DNA from 4 places in the Glaciecola sp. G7-5 genome. Region 2 is predicted to be linked to each of the others. Evidence: predicted binding sites of a transcription regulator. Region 2 holds the regulator's gene; each other region holds the start of a gene.
The links. Region 2 encodes sigma-54, which starts transcription at its own class of promoters, with help from an activator protein. Its sites were predicted from a motif close to GTTGGCACGNNNNTNGNNT; they were not measured.
Positions count from the first base shown of each region.

Region 1 (3,993 bases), 1.9 Mb from region 2:
AACCTCGTTAAGCTAGTACTATAAAAAGACGAAAATATGTGCAAGTTCGAATATATATTCATTAAAGTTGCTGAATCACTTGGCCTAGCATTTGGTCAACCGATGAGATCACTTTTGAGTTCATTTCATATAAACGCTGACTTTCAATTAGATTCACTAATTCTTCGGTAACATTCACGTTTGATGTTTCTAGCGAACCTTGAGACAAACTACCGATACCTTCTAAGCCTGGTACACCTTGGATAGGGGCGCCCGATGCACCTGTTTCAACATATAAATTTTGTCCAATAGGTTGCAAACCAACAGGGTTGATAAAGTCAGTAATATTTATTTGGCCTAACACCTGAGGTTCAGCTTGACCTTTCAATTGCGCTGAGACTTCGCCGTCTTGAGAAATAGTGATTTGCTGGGCATCAGCTGGCAAAGTAATGACCGGCTGCAAAACAAAACCAGAACCAGGCGTTACCATTTGACCTTGATCATTTAAGGTAAACTGGCCATTACGCGTGTATGACTGACTGCCATCAGGCATTTGGATTTCAAAAAAGCCGCGACCTTGTATAGACAAATCAAGCGCATTTTCGGTAGTCAACAAGTTGCCTTGAGTATGTGTTTTTTGAGTAGCAACAACTTTAGAGCCCGCTCCTAGCATTAAACCAGAGGGTAGTTCAGTGTCGGCAGAAGAGCGGCCGCCTGGCTGATTAATATTTTGATAAAGCAAATCTTCAAACACTGCACGGTCTTTCTTAAAACCGACCGTACTGGCGTTCGCTAAGTTGTTTGATACTACCGACACATCTGTTTGAGCTGCGTCTAAACCTGTTTTACTTATCCATAGAGCTGGATGCATAACCTTAACCTCCGCGAATGTAACATTCGCATTATCTTATTAAATAATTCGAAGCAGCATGTTGCCACTTGTTGCTAAGCTGTCGGCTTTGCGCATTAATTTAACCTGCATTTCGTAGTGACGTTGCAATGAAATCATATTGACCATTTCGTCCACAGCGTTCACATTTGAACCTTCGAGCATTCCGCCTTTTACACTAACCGCTAGATCTTGTTGCGCGATCTCGCCGTTTTTTAAATCAAACAAGCCATCTTCACGGCGTTTGATTTGATCAATAGGTGGATTGACTAATTTTAATCGCCCTACTTCTTCTATTGCATTTTCAGGCGCGCCTTGTAAACGAGCAGAAATAGTGCCGTCTCCGGCAATCGTAATATTATTGATGGGAATGGGTAAAAAGATTGGGCCGTTGTCGCCCATCATTAGATTGCCTTTGGGGTCACGCAAGGAGCCGTCAGCACCAATGGTTAAACTACCTGAGCGCGTGAAGGCCTCTTCTCCTAAATCAGTTTGTACACTAAACCAACCTTCGCCTTGTACCGCGATATCTAAATCACGGTCAGTGGTGATCATGGGACCACCTTCGTAGTTATTACTTGGGCTTTCAGTCATACTAAAAACACGAGACGCAAATCCATCACCAAATGCAGGCATTGCACGTGCTTGTTCAAGCTGGGCCTTAAAACCGTTGGTTTGAGCATTGGCTAAATTATTGGCGCGCACACCGGTTGCCATCAAATCTTGTTTGGCGCCACTTGCTGCGATATAAAGAAATTTATCCATGTTATTGCCCTGCCCTGTTGTGCTAGTTATCGCACATTAGTCAAACCTTGCTAGAAGCAAAGTATGTACTTCGTGAATCTATAACGAAGTTTTTGCAAGTAACATGCCAATAAGGATGATGCACACCAAGAAGAAATAAAACATTGTTTTATATGGTGTTTTTAGGATATTTCCGGAGAAAAGCGTGACTTAGTTGATGTCATTTACTTGCCACTGCCATGTGGCAAGTGTAGGCAAATGTTGGCCATTTGCGGCATTGCTATGCCAAAGCAAACCCCAACATAGTGAAACCGTTTTGATGTGGACAAAAATAAGCTAGCGCTAAACACCTTGGTGCTTTGCGCTAGCCTTTATATACTATCGAATATTCAATATTGTTTGGTTAAGTTGGTTATTTACTTCCAGGGCTCGCGAATTTGCTTGAAAGTTTCTTTGAGCAATAATCATGTCAATTAATTCAGTCGTCAAATTAACGTTAGCCTGTTCTAGGGCCGACGAATTAATGTCACCGAAAGTACCCGTGGTTGCTTCGCCAGCTAGTGCTTCTCCCGACAGAATACTCTCTTTCCATTGAGTAGAGCTTTGTTGCGTTAAGCCTTGCTCGTTCGAAAAGCGTGCTAAAGCAACTCTAACAATAGGTTCAGATGTACCGTTTGAGAATGTCGCTCTCACCAAACCGTCAGGAGAAATATCGATCCCCGTTAGTCGTCCAACCGGTAAACCGTCTTGCTCAAGTGATGTCACCTCAAAAGCTGACGCGAACTGAGTTGGTTCATTTGGGTTAGCCCCCTGTGAGTCTAAATTAAAATCAACCGAGATTTGTTGAGTTGCATCAGAACCATTCGCTAGAATTGTTCCGCCTAATGCGACTGTTTGAAATTTACTGTCGGGTTGCGGTAAACCATCAGCTGATTCAATCCCGACAAAATCACCGCCGTCGCTAAATCTAATTTTAGCCACCGCTACACCATTGCCGGTGTTAGTACCTAAAGAATTAATCGCCGTTGCTGCATCAGGAGCGGTGCCATCAGAGTTGGTGGCATCAATTAATTGGTCGTCAATCGCGGTTGCCACATACCATTCATTTACAGAAGCCGGGTCATTATCTTTCAAAAAGAAATAGGTCATTACATGACTATCGCCGAGTGAATCATAAACAGTAACCGAGGTTGCCGAGTTATAAGTAAGCGGATCGCTTGGATCAAAGTCTGCAGCAGGTTTAGCCTGGTCACCCGCAGGTAGATTGAAGCGTACGTCAACTTCAGTTGTTTGTTGCGGTGAGCCTGACGAATCTGGAATACGTACTGGTTCTGTTGTACTTAGAGCCACAGATGCTGAAGTACCATCGGGGTTAACAGGGAAACCTAATAAATTGTCGCCATTTGAATTGACCACAAAATTATCTGAATCCAATTTAAACTGACCGGCACGCGTAAAAGAAAAATCGCGGGAAGTAATTTCAGGTACCGTGGCAAAAAAGCCGTTGCCGGTAATCGCTAAATCGAGCGCGTTGTTGGTAAAAGACAAACTACCTTGAGAAAACTGTTGCGAGACCTCTTGGGTTAATACACCGTCACCCACTTTGGTTTTACCCGATGCGAGCAATGATGCTGCATATACATCACCAAATTCGGCGCGAGACTCTTTAAAGCCAACCGTGTTTACGTTGGCTATATTATTTGCGGTGGTATCTAAGTCTTTTTGTGACGCTGATACGCCGCTCAATGCAATATTAAATGACATACTCTACTCCTATGAATTTCCGATCTGAATGACGTCGTCAAGTTTTATACTGACATCACCATCTAAATTAAGTACTACACCCGCTCCTGATCCTGACAAGCTTACGCTGTCGACATGGCGGTTAATGGCTGTGGGTAATGCAGTTTGCTCACCAAAAACACTGCCTTGGACGGTCACTGCGTAATTGCCAGGTGGCATTAAATTGCCGGCACTGTCAGTTCCATCCCATTTGAATTCGATATTACCCGCAGCTTGCGTACCTACATCAATGGTTCTAATGACTTCGCCACTGGCATTTTGAATACTGATTTGAGTATCTTGAGAAGTCTGTTCATTGATGATGACGCCTGACATACCGTCACCTTGATTAGGCATGTGCCCAACGTTGCCTGCGACCAATACACTTTGCCCGATTAAGCTTGAGGCCTGCAATGCTTGGTTACTCGTCATTGACGATGCAAAACTGGCAAACTTCTCGTTGAGTTGCGATATACCATCTGCGGTGGTAAATGAGGTCATTTGCGCCACAAGCTGGTCGTTTTCAACCGGTTTGGTTGGGTCTTGATTAGCCAACTGCTCGGTTAAAAGCGCGAAGAAATCCTCTTGCTTTAACTGTT
Region 1 covers NZ_CM147892.1:4,282,144-4,286,136, forward strand. The annotation lists gene flgG (flagellar basal-body rod protein FlgG) at 62-850, opposite strand; gene AC0L6H_RS18900 (flagellar basal body rod protein FlgF) at 890-1,633, opposite strand; gene flgE (flagellar hook protein FlgE) at 1,991-3,376, opposite strand; gene AC0L6H_RS18910 (flagellar hook assembly protein FlgD) at 3,386-3,993, opposite strand, start outside.
Region 1: AC0L6H_RS18900 (flagellar basal body rod protein FlgF) is a predicted target of sigma-54. The motif match lies at 1,726-1,744, and genes of this name have one in related genera.

Region 2 (3,993 bases):
TTTTCTTACCTAAAACGCGCTCGCGAATAAGTTCAGCTAAATCATGTACCGATAGCTTGTCGGTATTTATATGTAAATCCGCTTTTTCTGCGACGGGCACTAAGATTTCGCGCTCTTCGTTGATCGCATCTACCAGTGAGTTACTGCGTTTGAACAAGGGATGTAGGCGCCGCGTTTCACTATAGCGTTTGACGAGTACATCGTCACTTGCATCAAGAAAAATAATGGTAATTTCCCAAAATTCAGGCAGGTAATTAAGTAGTTCGCTAATTTCATTTTCAGTTTCAGGCATATTGCGCACATCAATACTCACGGCAACAAGTTCATGTTGATCCACCAAGGTGTGCGTAAGTGTGGGTAGAAGTGAAACTGGAATATTGTCTACACAGTAGTAGCCAAGATCTTCTAGTGACCGCAAAGCGATTGATTTACCCGAACCTGAGCGACCGCTAATAATCAGAAGTTTCATTTATCACCTTATAAGAGTTACATATGCGTTTGTTTTTATTGCGCTTATGTTCATGAAAAGGTTTAGGCTAACGCGGCGACGATTTCATTTTTGTTTGTGGCTTTACGTATAGCCTTGACGGTGTCCTTATTACTCAGTTTGCGTGCAATACCAGATAATGCTTGAAGGTGTTGATCGGTTTGTTCCTCAGGGACTAATATGGCAAAGAAGATATCTACAGGTTTGCTGTCAATAGCGTCAAACTCAATGGGCTGACTACTAGTGACTATCACCGCAATCATATTGCTTAAGTCTTTAATTTTGCCATGGGGGATAGCAATGCCATGCCCTATACCAGTACTGCCCATTTTTTCGCGGGCCAGTAAACTGCTTAATACTTCCACTTGGTCTAATTCAGGGGATTGTTGGACCGCAATCTCGGAGATGACTTCGAAAATTCGTTTTTTGCTATGACATTCGACCGAACATTGAGTTCGGTCGAGTGAAATGATGTCATTTATTATCATATTCTACTTAGTGACGTTTCTGTTTTTCTTTGTGTTTAATGACCTGACGGTCAAGCTTATCAATGAGGCCGTCGATGGCCGCATACATATCTGTGTGTTCGGCATTCGCAAATACTTCGCCGCCACTTAAGTGAAGCGTCGCTTCTGCTTTTTGAGTGAGCTTTTCGACGTTGAGAATAACATGAACATTGTTAATGTGGTCGAAATGCCTTTCGAGTTTTTCAAATTTGGTATCAACATAATTGCGAAGTGATTCTGTTATGTCGATATGATGACCGGTTAGGTTTATTTGCATAATGCTCGTCCTCTAATGCTTGGCCTCAAACGAGGCTTTTTCGTTGATTCGAAGGGGGAATATGTAACGATTCCCGGTATTTTGCAATTGTTCGTCTAGCTACCTTAATACCCTGGTCCGAAAGCAATTGCGCAATCTTGCTATCGCTTAATGGCTTATGCGCAGGTTCGTCAGCCACGAGCTTCTTAATAAAGGCTCTGATAGCGGTGGAAGAACAATTTTCACCTGACTCCGTTGCTACATGTGACGAAAAGAAATACTTAAGCTCATAAATACCTCTGGGAGTATGCATGTATTTTTGGGTTGTTACACGCGAAATTGTAGATTCGTGCATATCGACCATTTCGGCTACATCATTCAACACCATTGGTTGCATTTTTTCTGGCCCTTGCTCAAAAAATTCGCGTTGTTTGGCAACAATACAATGCGACACTTTAAGTAAGGTTTCATTTCTGCTCTCTAAGCTTTTTATAAACCATTTTGCTTCTTGTAAATGAGACTTAATATATTGAGAATCGTTCGGATTTTTAGTCGTTTTTGACAATTTAGCATAGGTTTCGTTTACCGTCAGCGCAGGTAGAGCTTCGTTATTGAGTTCAACCGTCCACACGCCTTTTTTCTTATAGACATTTACGTCGGGCACAATATATTCTGGTTCTCGTGACGATATTGAGCTGCCAGGACGAGGATTTAAGGTTTTTAATAAACGCATTACTTCCCGAAGTTGGTCTTCTTTGAGGCGAGTCTTGCGCATTAAGGTACGATAATCTTTGCTACTAATTAAATCTGAATGTTCATCAATAATACTGCGAGCTTGCGCCAACCAAGGTGTATCTTCGTTAAATTGTTGAAGTTGTACGAGTAGACACTCTTTTACCGAACGCGCGCCTGAGCCCACCGGATCAAATCGTTGAATGCGTTTCAATACACATTCGACTTCGTCGAGTTCTATGTCTTCATTATCTAAACTCTCGAGAATTTCTTCACTACTAACGGTCAAGTAACCTGATTCATCGATAGAATCAATAATTGCAATTGCGATAGATTTGTCATTATCACTAAAGTGGGTGAGTTCTACTTGCCACATAAGGTGGTCTTGAATAGATTCGGTTGTTTCTCCTTGAAAAACGTAGTCATCATCAGGATTAATACCGGTCATGCGCGTTGGCGCTGAAGTCGACCCTAAATACTCTTCCCAAGAGCTATCTAATGGCAAGTCATCGGGCAGTTCTCTATTCTCAAGCGCATCATGCGAATCCATAGTATCTGGCACTTCAGTGTCGCCGTTGGCCATTGCTGTATCGTTGTTGTTTGTCGCTTCGGCACTCACTGACAACTGTTCTTTATCAGTGCGAGAATCAAGGGTTTGATTGTCATCCGATGACGCACTATTGCTTTCTACATCATGCTCTGCAGTCTCTAATAATGGATTGGATTCAAGGGCTTCTTGAATCTCTTGTTGTAAATCCAGAGTAGAAAGCTGCAACAACTTGATTGCCTGTTGCAATTGAGGAGTCATGGTAAGTTGTTGACTAAACTTGAGCTGCAACGAAGGTTTCATTACTGACCTTCTACTTTATTAATGCGGTGTTTTTGCATAAGGGGCTCTAATTTCTCCAATTGTAGGAAACATCGGTTCCTGTCTATTTTGACATAATGCTGAAGCTATCAACGACTAAGCACTCACTTTTCTACATGATAGCGCTTTAGCGAGTCATTACAAAGAAAATTGTTCACCTAAATAAACATCTCTCACCGTCTGGTTCGAAAGTACTTCTTGTGCACTGCCCGAGGCAATAAGTTCCCCATGGCTAACAATATAGGCTATTTCACAAACATCGAGGGTTTCTTTAACGTTGTGGTCGGTAATGAGTACGCCAATGCCGCGCTCTTTCAACTGATAAATAATCTTCTTTATGTCATTCACCGATATAGGATCGACACCAGCGAATGGTTCATCTAGTAAAATAAATTTAGGATCAGCGGCTAATGCGCGAGCAATTTCAACTCTTCTGCGTTCACCACCCGACAGGCTCATGCCTAGACTATTGCGAATATGATTAATATTAAAATCATCAAGCAGTTCATCTGCAATGCGTTCGCGTTGTTCTTTTGAAATCTCTTTGCGCGTTTGTAAAATTGCCATTAAGTTCTCATACACGCTCAGCTTTCTGAATATAGAAGCTTCTTGTGGCAAGTATCCAATACCCTGACGCGCTCGCTCATGCATCGGCTGAAAACTTAAATTGGTTTGGTCTATAAAGATATCGCCCTTATCTAAGGGAACTAAACCCACAATCATATAAAAGGTAGTGGTTTTGCCTGCGCCGTTTGGTCCTAATAAACCCACTATTTGCCCGGTCGATACTTCAATACTCACATCTCGTACTACTTGACGTGACTTATAGGACTTGGCTAAATGTTTAGCGGATAATGTACTGCTCACGGTTTGTCCTCATCGTCTTTTTTATCTGAAACGAAGGCACCTGGACTCAATACGGTCGTTACTGGGATTTCACTATTGGCATCAGTTGAGGCAATAATTTGTTCTTTGGCCATGTTAAAAGCGATAGAGTCACCATTAACCTTAATATCGTTTTGGTTAATTGCAGCATTGCCTTTTAAAGAAATCGTTTGTATTTCTACTTCATATTTTATTTCATTTGCACTGGCTGTGACCACCGAGCCATCTTCAAGCTTCTGTTTATAACTAGCAGGATTCC
Region 2 covers NZ_CM147892.1:2,374,004-2,377,996, forward strand. The annotation lists gene rapZ (RNase adapter RapZ) at 1-469, opposite strand, end outside; gene ptsN (PTS IIA-like nitrogen regulatory protein PtsN) at 532-975, opposite strand; gene hpf (ribosome hibernation promoting factor) at 983-1,270, opposite strand; gene AC0L6H_RS10435 (RNA polymerase factor sigma-54) at 1,296-2,831, opposite strand; gene lptB (LPS export ABC transporter ATP-binding protein) at 2,988-3,716, opposite strand; gene lptA (lipopolysaccharide transport periplasmic protein LptA) at 3,713-3,993, opposite strand, start outside.

Region 3 (3,993 bases), 2.1 Mb from region 2:
TTAAACTGCAGGGGTAATATACCCATGCCAATCAAGTTTGAACGGTGGATACGCTCATAAGTTTGTGCGATAACCGCTTTTACGCCAAGTAACAATGGTCCTTTTGCAGCCCAATCGCGCGAGCTTCCTGTACCGTATTCTTTACCGGCAATAACGATACTTGGGATGCCATCTGCGGTGTATTGTTGCGCCGCTTCAAACACACTCATTTGTTCCCCGCCCGGTTGTTTTTGGGTAATACCGCCTTCCGTACCAGGTGCGAGTTCGTTTCTGAGGCGCACGTTGGCAAAGGTTCCACGCATCATCACTTCGTGATTTCCTCGGCGTGAACCATAGGAGTTAAAGTCTTTTGGTTTAACACCATTGTTTTGTAAATACTCTGCCGCTGGCGTACTTTTGCCTATCGAGCCGGCTGGCGAAATATGATCCGTCGTTACGCTATCTGCAAGTTTTAGCAGACAACGAGCGTTTTCAATACTTTTAATTGCAGGTGCGTCAACTTGCATGCCGTCAAAGAAACTGGGTTTTTTTACATAAGTGCTTTGGGGCCATTCGTAGATGGAAGTGTCAACCGTAGGTAAGTTATCCCAAATATCTCCGCCTTCATAAATGGAACTATATTTATCCGAAAACATTTTTTTAGTTACCACACGAGTCACAATATCTTGCACTTCTTTTTGGCTAGGCCATAGATCTTTCAGATATACTGGCTTTCCATCTTTATCTTTACCCAATGCTTCGGTGGTGATATCAATATTCATATTTCCTGCCAAAGCATAGGCAATTACTAAAGGCGGTGATGCTAAATAATTCGCTTTCACATCAGAGTGGATCCTGCCTTCAAAATTTCGATTACCAGAGAGGACCGAACTCACGGTTAAGTCTCCTTGCTTGATTGCGTTTGAAATTGCCTCGGGCAAGGGGCCTGAATTACCTATACATGTTGTGCATCCGTAACCTACCAAATTGAATCCTAGTTGATTGAGCTCTTTTGATAAGCCTGCTTCGTTAAGATATTCGGTTACGACTTGAGATCCCGGAGCGAAGCTAGTTTTGACCCATGGTTTTACCTGTAGACCTAGGCGATTGGCTTTTTGTGCGACTATCGCAGCCGCAACGAGTACAGAAGGGTTTGATGTATTCGTGCAACTGGTAATTGCGGCAATGACAACAGCGCCCTCGTTAAGCTCAAAGTCTTGACCTTTATATGCACAAGAAACGTTGGACTTCTCTCCAATATTGTTAACGCCTCCTTCTTCATCAAAGCGCTCTTTGGATTTTTCCTCCGGCTTGATAGCTAAATCTCGTTGTTCTTGTACCCATGTTTTAAAGGCGCTTGCCGCTTGGTCTAATGGTATTTTATCTTGAGGTCTTTTGGGGCCTGCAATACAGGGAACAATACTACTTAGGTCCAGACTCAAGGTTGCATGGTATTTCGCATTTGCCTGGGCTTCGCTTCCCCACATGTCTTGTGCTTTAGCATATTTCTCAATAATATCGATTTGTTTTTCACTACGGCCGGTTAATCTAAGGTAGTCTAGTGTTTGCTGGTCGATAGGGAAAAGACCGCAGGTTGCTCCATACTCAGGTGACATATTCGCAAGAGTCGCACGGTCAGCTACTGTTAAATATTTAAGTCCTTCGCCAAAAAACTCTACAAATTTACCAACGACTCCAAATTGACGGAGTTGTTGGGTAACAGCTAGCACTAAATCCGTAGCGGTGGTTCCGGCTGGTAATTTACCTTTTAACTCCATACCGACAACCTCAGGTATAAGCATAGTCACAGGCTGTCCTAGCATAGCCGCTTCTGCCTCAATACCACCTACGCCCCATCCTAATACCCCTAAGCCATTAATCATCGTGGTGTGTGAATCAGTCCCTACCAATGTGTCAGGGTAGAGAACGGGCGTTTTCTGCTCATCATCAACAAAAGTAACACGCGCCAAAAACTCTAAATTAACTTGGTGCACAATCCCTTTGCCAGGCGGTACAACTTTAAAGTTATCAAAGGCATTTTGTCCCCATTTCAAAAATTGGTAACGTTCTTTATTCCGCTCAACCTCAAGTTTTGTATTGTGTTCAAAAGAGTCTTCTTGACCGTACTCGTCAACCATAATTGAGTGGTCGATTACTAAATCTACAGGCTTGAGTGGATTGATTTTATTAGGGTCACCGCCTAAGTCCTGCATGGCGTTGCGCATTGCTGCTAAATCGACAACAGCTGGCACGCCGGTAAAATCTTGAAGAATGACTCTGGATGGCACAAAGGCTATTTCTGTCGTAGAAGGACTTTTGGTATCCCATTCTACCAAGGCCTTTATATCGCTTTCTTGCACGAAGCTTTCGTTGCTGTGCCTTAGAAGATTTTCGAGAAGAATTTTGGCTGTAAGTGGCAAATGCGATATATCGCTTTGTAGGTTAGATAGCTTGCAATATTGGTAATTTGAACCATTAATTGTGAGTTCTGAAATATAGTTATTTGCCGTAGTCATTGTATTTTCCTTGTTGTTAACCTGCTAAATATATAAACCCTCTTTTATTAGCTTTTGCATCTCAAGTGAGATAGATATTGCCTGCTAAGAACCTTGAAGAACCGCTTTTTCTCCAATACTTATAAGAGTCTTTAAGCAAATTCAATGCAATTATTTTGCCGTTTATATAATCATTACGTAACGCACTCTCAAAAGGGCGTAAACACCTAGCACCTAAATTAGCTTAGTACAATTTAGGTAAATTATTCTCTTTACACTGTAAAAAATTCTCAAACTTACGTAAATTTTGAATAGATAAAAAATAAAGCCAATAAAATCAATGATTTAAATTTTGGCATTGAAATGGCATAAGTGAAAGTGACTTTAACAAAACGATATAAATACTAAGGAGAATCCTATGTTAGGTTGGGCAATTACATTTTTTATTATCGCTATTATTGCAGCAGTTTTTGGTTTCGGTGGCATCGCCGGCGCAGCAACTGGAATAGCACAGATTTTGTTTTTCATCTTTATTGCGCTGTTAGTGATTTCACTAGTTGCAAATGCACTACGAGGCAAAAAACCTTCAGCATAGACATGTGAAGGGTATATAAAGACAAATAAACTAACTATTTTAAGATATTTATAAAAGGAAATTATTATGAAGATTACCATGAAAAAATTTAGCACACTTTTACTAAGCAGCATGTTTGTATTTACTTTAGCAGCATGTTCAGACGGCCCAGCAGAAGACGCTGGTGAAGAGTTTGACCAAGTAGTTGAAGATGCGGGTAACGCAGTCGAAGATGCTTGTGAAGACGTGAAAGAGAACGTTGATGCAAAAGACAAAGATTGTTAATTAGATATAGCCCGCTTTGGCGGGCTTTCCCTCAAATATTCAAGGAGTAAGAACATGATCTACAGACACAGAACAAGCTTTGCAATATTGCTCAGCACCCTACTTTTACTATCAGTAGGCTGTGCAACCATTGAAGGCGCGGGTAAAGATATTGAAGCTGCAGGCGAAAAGATTCAGGAAACCGCTGAAGACGCAAACGAATAATGATCTATCTCATTACGAATGCCAAAGCGCCGCATGCTATAAAAGCGCCGCATCTTAGATGACGATTCGCTTTAACACATACAAATACAAAACCACCGTTCAACAACTACCAGAAAAAACGGAAACATCATGGAATTTGAAGCATTAAATAACTTTTGGAAGCTGATCCACGGAAAAGTGGAGAATTGGCTCGAGATAACAATAAAGCATCTACCTAATCTTGTAGTTGCTTTGGTGATGATATTCGTCTTTGCCATCATTGCCCGCATCGCGGCTCATTTAATGTCGAAATTACTCCATAGAGTATTTGAATCAACGCAAATTGCAGATTTATTGACAGCAATTTTTAAGGCTTTAGTTTTTATCGCTGGTGTTTTTATCGCTTTAGACTTTCTTGGCCTGACCGGAACGGTAACGTCGTTGTTAGCGGGCGCAGGGATCATAGGCTTGGCGATT
Region 3 covers NZ_CM147892.1:322,254-326,246, reverse strand. The annotation lists gene acnA (aconitate hydratase AcnA) at 1-2,495, opposite strand, end outside; gene AC0L6H_RS01340 (DUF1328 domain-containing protein) at 2,893-3,069, shown strand; gene AC0L6H_RS01335 (hypothetical protein) at 3,148-3,333, shown strand; gene AC0L6H_RS01330 (entericidin A/B family lipoprotein) at 3,388-3,537, shown strand; gene AC0L6H_RS01325 (mechanosensitive ion channel family protein) at 3,667-3,993, shown strand, end outside.
Region 3: AC0L6H_RS01340 (DUF1328 domain-containing protein) is a predicted target of sigma-54. The motif match lies at 2,826-2,844, and genes of this name have one in related genera.

Region 4 (3,993 bases), 1.8 Mb from region 2:
AGCGTTTGCACTATGGTACGCATGTCTCTAATCGGCACCCCTTCGCTTAGTAAGGTTTGCAAGACTTTAACAACCAAGCTCAACGACAGCACATCAGGGACAAGCCCTTCAACTAATTTAGGGTGCGTTTTCTCAAGCATATCGAGCAATTGCTGAACTTCTTCATGACCTAATAATTGATGTGCATGATTGGTCAGTAATTGACTAAGATGAGTTGCAATAACCGTTGGTGCATTGACCACGGTATACCCTAAGGTTTGCGCATGTTCACGCTGCGAGGCTTTAATCCACACAGCTTCAAGGCCAAATGCAGGGTCTTTTGTTACCGTGCCTTCTAAGGCGCCAAAGACTTGACCAGGGTTAATTGCCAATTCGCTGTCATGGCTTATTTGAGAATCACCAACACTCACACCAAGCATGGAGATATTGTAAGCATTTGGTGAAAAATCTAGATTGTCACGGATGTGCACTGGCGGCACCAAAAAGCCAAGTTCTTGTGAAAGCTTTTTACGTACGCCTTTGATTCGACTGAGTAGCTCACCGCCTTGAGATTTATCGACCATAGGAATAAGTCTATAGCCAACTTCAAGCCCAATAATATCCACCGGCTGCACATCGTCCCAACTCAATTCTTTTACTTCAGCCATAGCATTGGTTGTTTCTGGCAGTTTTTCTAAATTCGCAGCTTCTTCGCTCAACTTTTTCTTCTGTTGATCGCGATAAAAAGCATAACCGCCCACTACTGCAGAAAAAGTTAAAAATGCAAAGTGCGGCATACCCGGGACAACACCCATGATAAACAGAATAACTGAAGTAATATAAAGGGCTTTACGATTCGCTAATTGTTCACGTACTTCTTCGCCCATAATTTGACTGTCGTTTTCACGAGTCACAATAATGGCGGTAGCCACTGATAATAATAAAGACGGAATTTGTGCCACCAAACCATCACCAATGGTTAATACCGTGTACACTTCCATGGCGTCGTTAAAGCCAAGTGAATGCTGATACATGCCAATAAATAGGCCACCTACTATGTTAATCAACATAATGAAAAGCCCAGCAATCGCATCACCTTTTACAAATTTTGACGCACCGTCCATTGAGCCGTAAAAATCAGCTTCTGACGTGATTTCTTCGCGTCTTTTACGTGCTTGATCAGAGTCGATATAACCTGCGTTTAGGTCAGCATCAATCGCCATTTGCTTACCCGGCATCGCATCAAGCGTAAAACGTGCACTTACTTCTGATATGCGCCCGGCACCCGCGGTTACGACTTTAAAGTTGATGATTAACAAAATAGCAAAAACGACAACGCCCACTACATAATTTCCGCCAATTACCACTTCACCGAATGCTTGAATGACTTTTCCAGCGGCGTCGCCTCCGTTATGTCCTTCAAGCAATACTACGCGAGTAGAGGCTACATTCAGCGCTAAGCGCAAAACAGTAGCCACGAGCAATACAAGGGGAAATATGCCAAAGTCTACAGGACGTGCAGTAAACACACAGACCAAAATAATGACAAGCGACAACGCAATATTAAAACTAAACAGAGTGTCGAGCAAAATAGAGGGCATGGGCAAAATCACCATTCCCATAAGTGCAAGAACCACGATGGGTGCACCTAAACCACTGAGAACGTGCTTTATGCTATTTTGATTTACTTTTTGAAATACTTGGGCTAATTGCATACAACAAATTTTTGACATATTAAGTGTAGTTACAAGGTGTATTACAACTCTTGTGCCAACTCTTTATGTTGACTAAACTTATTCTGCAATGAAGCCCAATTGAAGAAGGCTTATCCCGCTTATCGCCTAAGCTCTGGCGGGATCGTAAAGTCTTTCTTAAGCGCTCTAGGACGTTTTCCTTTGCCTGATTTATACGCCTTCAACTGATAGACATACGCTAGAATTTGCGCGACCGCCATAAATAGTTTTTGAGGAACCTCGTGGTTTACCTCGGTAGAATAATAAATAGCACGAGCTAGCGCAGGCGATTCGATAATGGGTACGTCATGAGCTTTACCAATTTTACGAATATGCATCGCTAATTCGTCTAGACCTTTAGCAACCATAACTGGTGCGCGATTACCAAATTGATCATATTGAATCGCAACAGAGTAATGAGTCGGGTTGGTTACAATCACATCGGCATTAGGCACATCTTGCATCATTCTGTTGGCCGATGCTTGATACTGAATACGACGAACTCGTTGCTTGACCATAGGGTCACCTTCCGCATTTTTTCGTTCGTCTTTAATTTCTTGCATGGTCATTTTCATTTCATCATTATGCTTAAAACTTTGATACGGCACGTCGATTAAAGCGATAGGTATCATGGCGCAGCACAATAATAAAAACGCCCATTCAATCATATCTAAAGCATGGAATATGTTCATGGGATAGAGTTCTATATCCAAATGAAGCGCTTCATCCTTAAAAATTTGCATGGCAGCATAGGCCATTGAAGAAATCACTAGCACCTTACCAATACCTTTCAATAGCTCTACAATAGCATTGAGACCAAACATGCGTTTAAAGCCCTGCAATGGACTCAGACGATTTCCTTTTGGCGCAGCAGAGCTCCACGTAAAGTTAAAACCTCCCAATGCAATTGAACCATAAATACCGCCAATCATCGCAATAACCATAAAGGTAATGAGTGGCCAGGTGCTTTGGGACACCGAACTTTCTAAAATTTGAAACATATGCTTTGTATCATAGGTTTCATCGCGAGAAAGGGTAAAAGCCCGCTCGTAGATGTCATACATTGCTTTAGCGATTGATTTGCCAACACCAATTAAAGCCAGTGCGCTGACGACTAATAGCATAGTGGTTGCTAATTCTTTGGAACGTGCTATTTGGCCCTTTTTTCGAGCATCCTCGAGTTTTTTGGGCGTGGGTTCCTCGGTTTTTTCAAAGGAATCGTCTTTTTCAGCCATGCCAGCATATTCCTATAATCATAAGTAAAAGCATTAACATGCTCGTACCAAATCACACATTAAGGTTTGCGCGCGCAGCCACTGCTGTTCAAAATGGTAAGCTTGGTTGGCCAAGGTCAACCAAATAATAAACAAGCCAGTAAGCTGGGCGATAGCAAAACCAATACTAAATATATTCAATTGCGGAGACGCTTTTGTCATAACACCAAAGGCGAGGTTCACAATCAATAGGCTCACAATCGGCGCAAGTGCGATTGTCACTGCTGAAATAAACATCCAGCCAGCCCAAAGCGCCACTTGTTCAAATTGCTCTGGGGTAAACCATGCGTCGTTTATGGGAAAAGCATCAAAGCTAACTACCAACATCTCTATCATGAAAAGGTGGCCGTCAAAGGTCCAAAAGAGCAGAGTCGCTAAGATTAGATAAAACTGACCGACTGCAGGCACGTTAATACCATTGATAGGGTCGACAATAGAGGCAAAGCCTAAACCCGTTTGCATCGCGATGATTTGGCCTGCCAGTACAAAGGTATTAATCACCATCATTGATATAAAGCCAATCATAATGCCAATCGTGAGTTGCTTGAAAATTTCAATAAAGGCGCCAAGCGAGACTAAATTTTCCATTGGTACCGGCGGGATCATAGGTACGATCATGGCCGTTAACAATATTGCAAGTAAGTTACGAATTGGCGTAGGAATGGTTTGCGCGCTTAAGCCCACCATAGATATAAACAGGCCCGATATGCGCATAAATGCAAGCATATAGTCACTAATTACATCAATAATGTCAGCGCTTAATACGTCCATTTTACCCAATCACTGAAGGAATACTGTTAACGAGCTCGAAGGTATAATCCATCATTTTCTGGACCATCCAACTACCTAGGAAACTAAGCGCCAATAAGGTCACAATAAGACGCGGTAAAAAGCTCATAGTTTGTTCGTTGATTGATGTAGCGGCCTGAAATACAGCAACAACCAAACCAATTAAAAGTCCTGGAATGATGATTGCCGATACCAACATAATGATAATAAACATAGCA
Region 4 covers NZ_CM147892.1:4,192,663-4,196,655, forward strand. The annotation lists gene flhA (flagellar biosynthesis protein FlhA) at 1-1,694, opposite strand, end outside; gene flhB (flagellar biosynthesis protein FlhB) at 1,814-2,947, opposite strand; gene fliR (flagellar biosynthetic protein FliR) at 2,981-3,757, opposite strand; gene fliQ (flagellar biosynthesis protein FliQ) at 3,759-3,993, opposite strand, start outside.
Region 4: flhA (flagellar biosynthesis protein FlhA) is a predicted target of sigma-54. The motif match lies at 1,736-1,754, and genes of this name have one in related genera.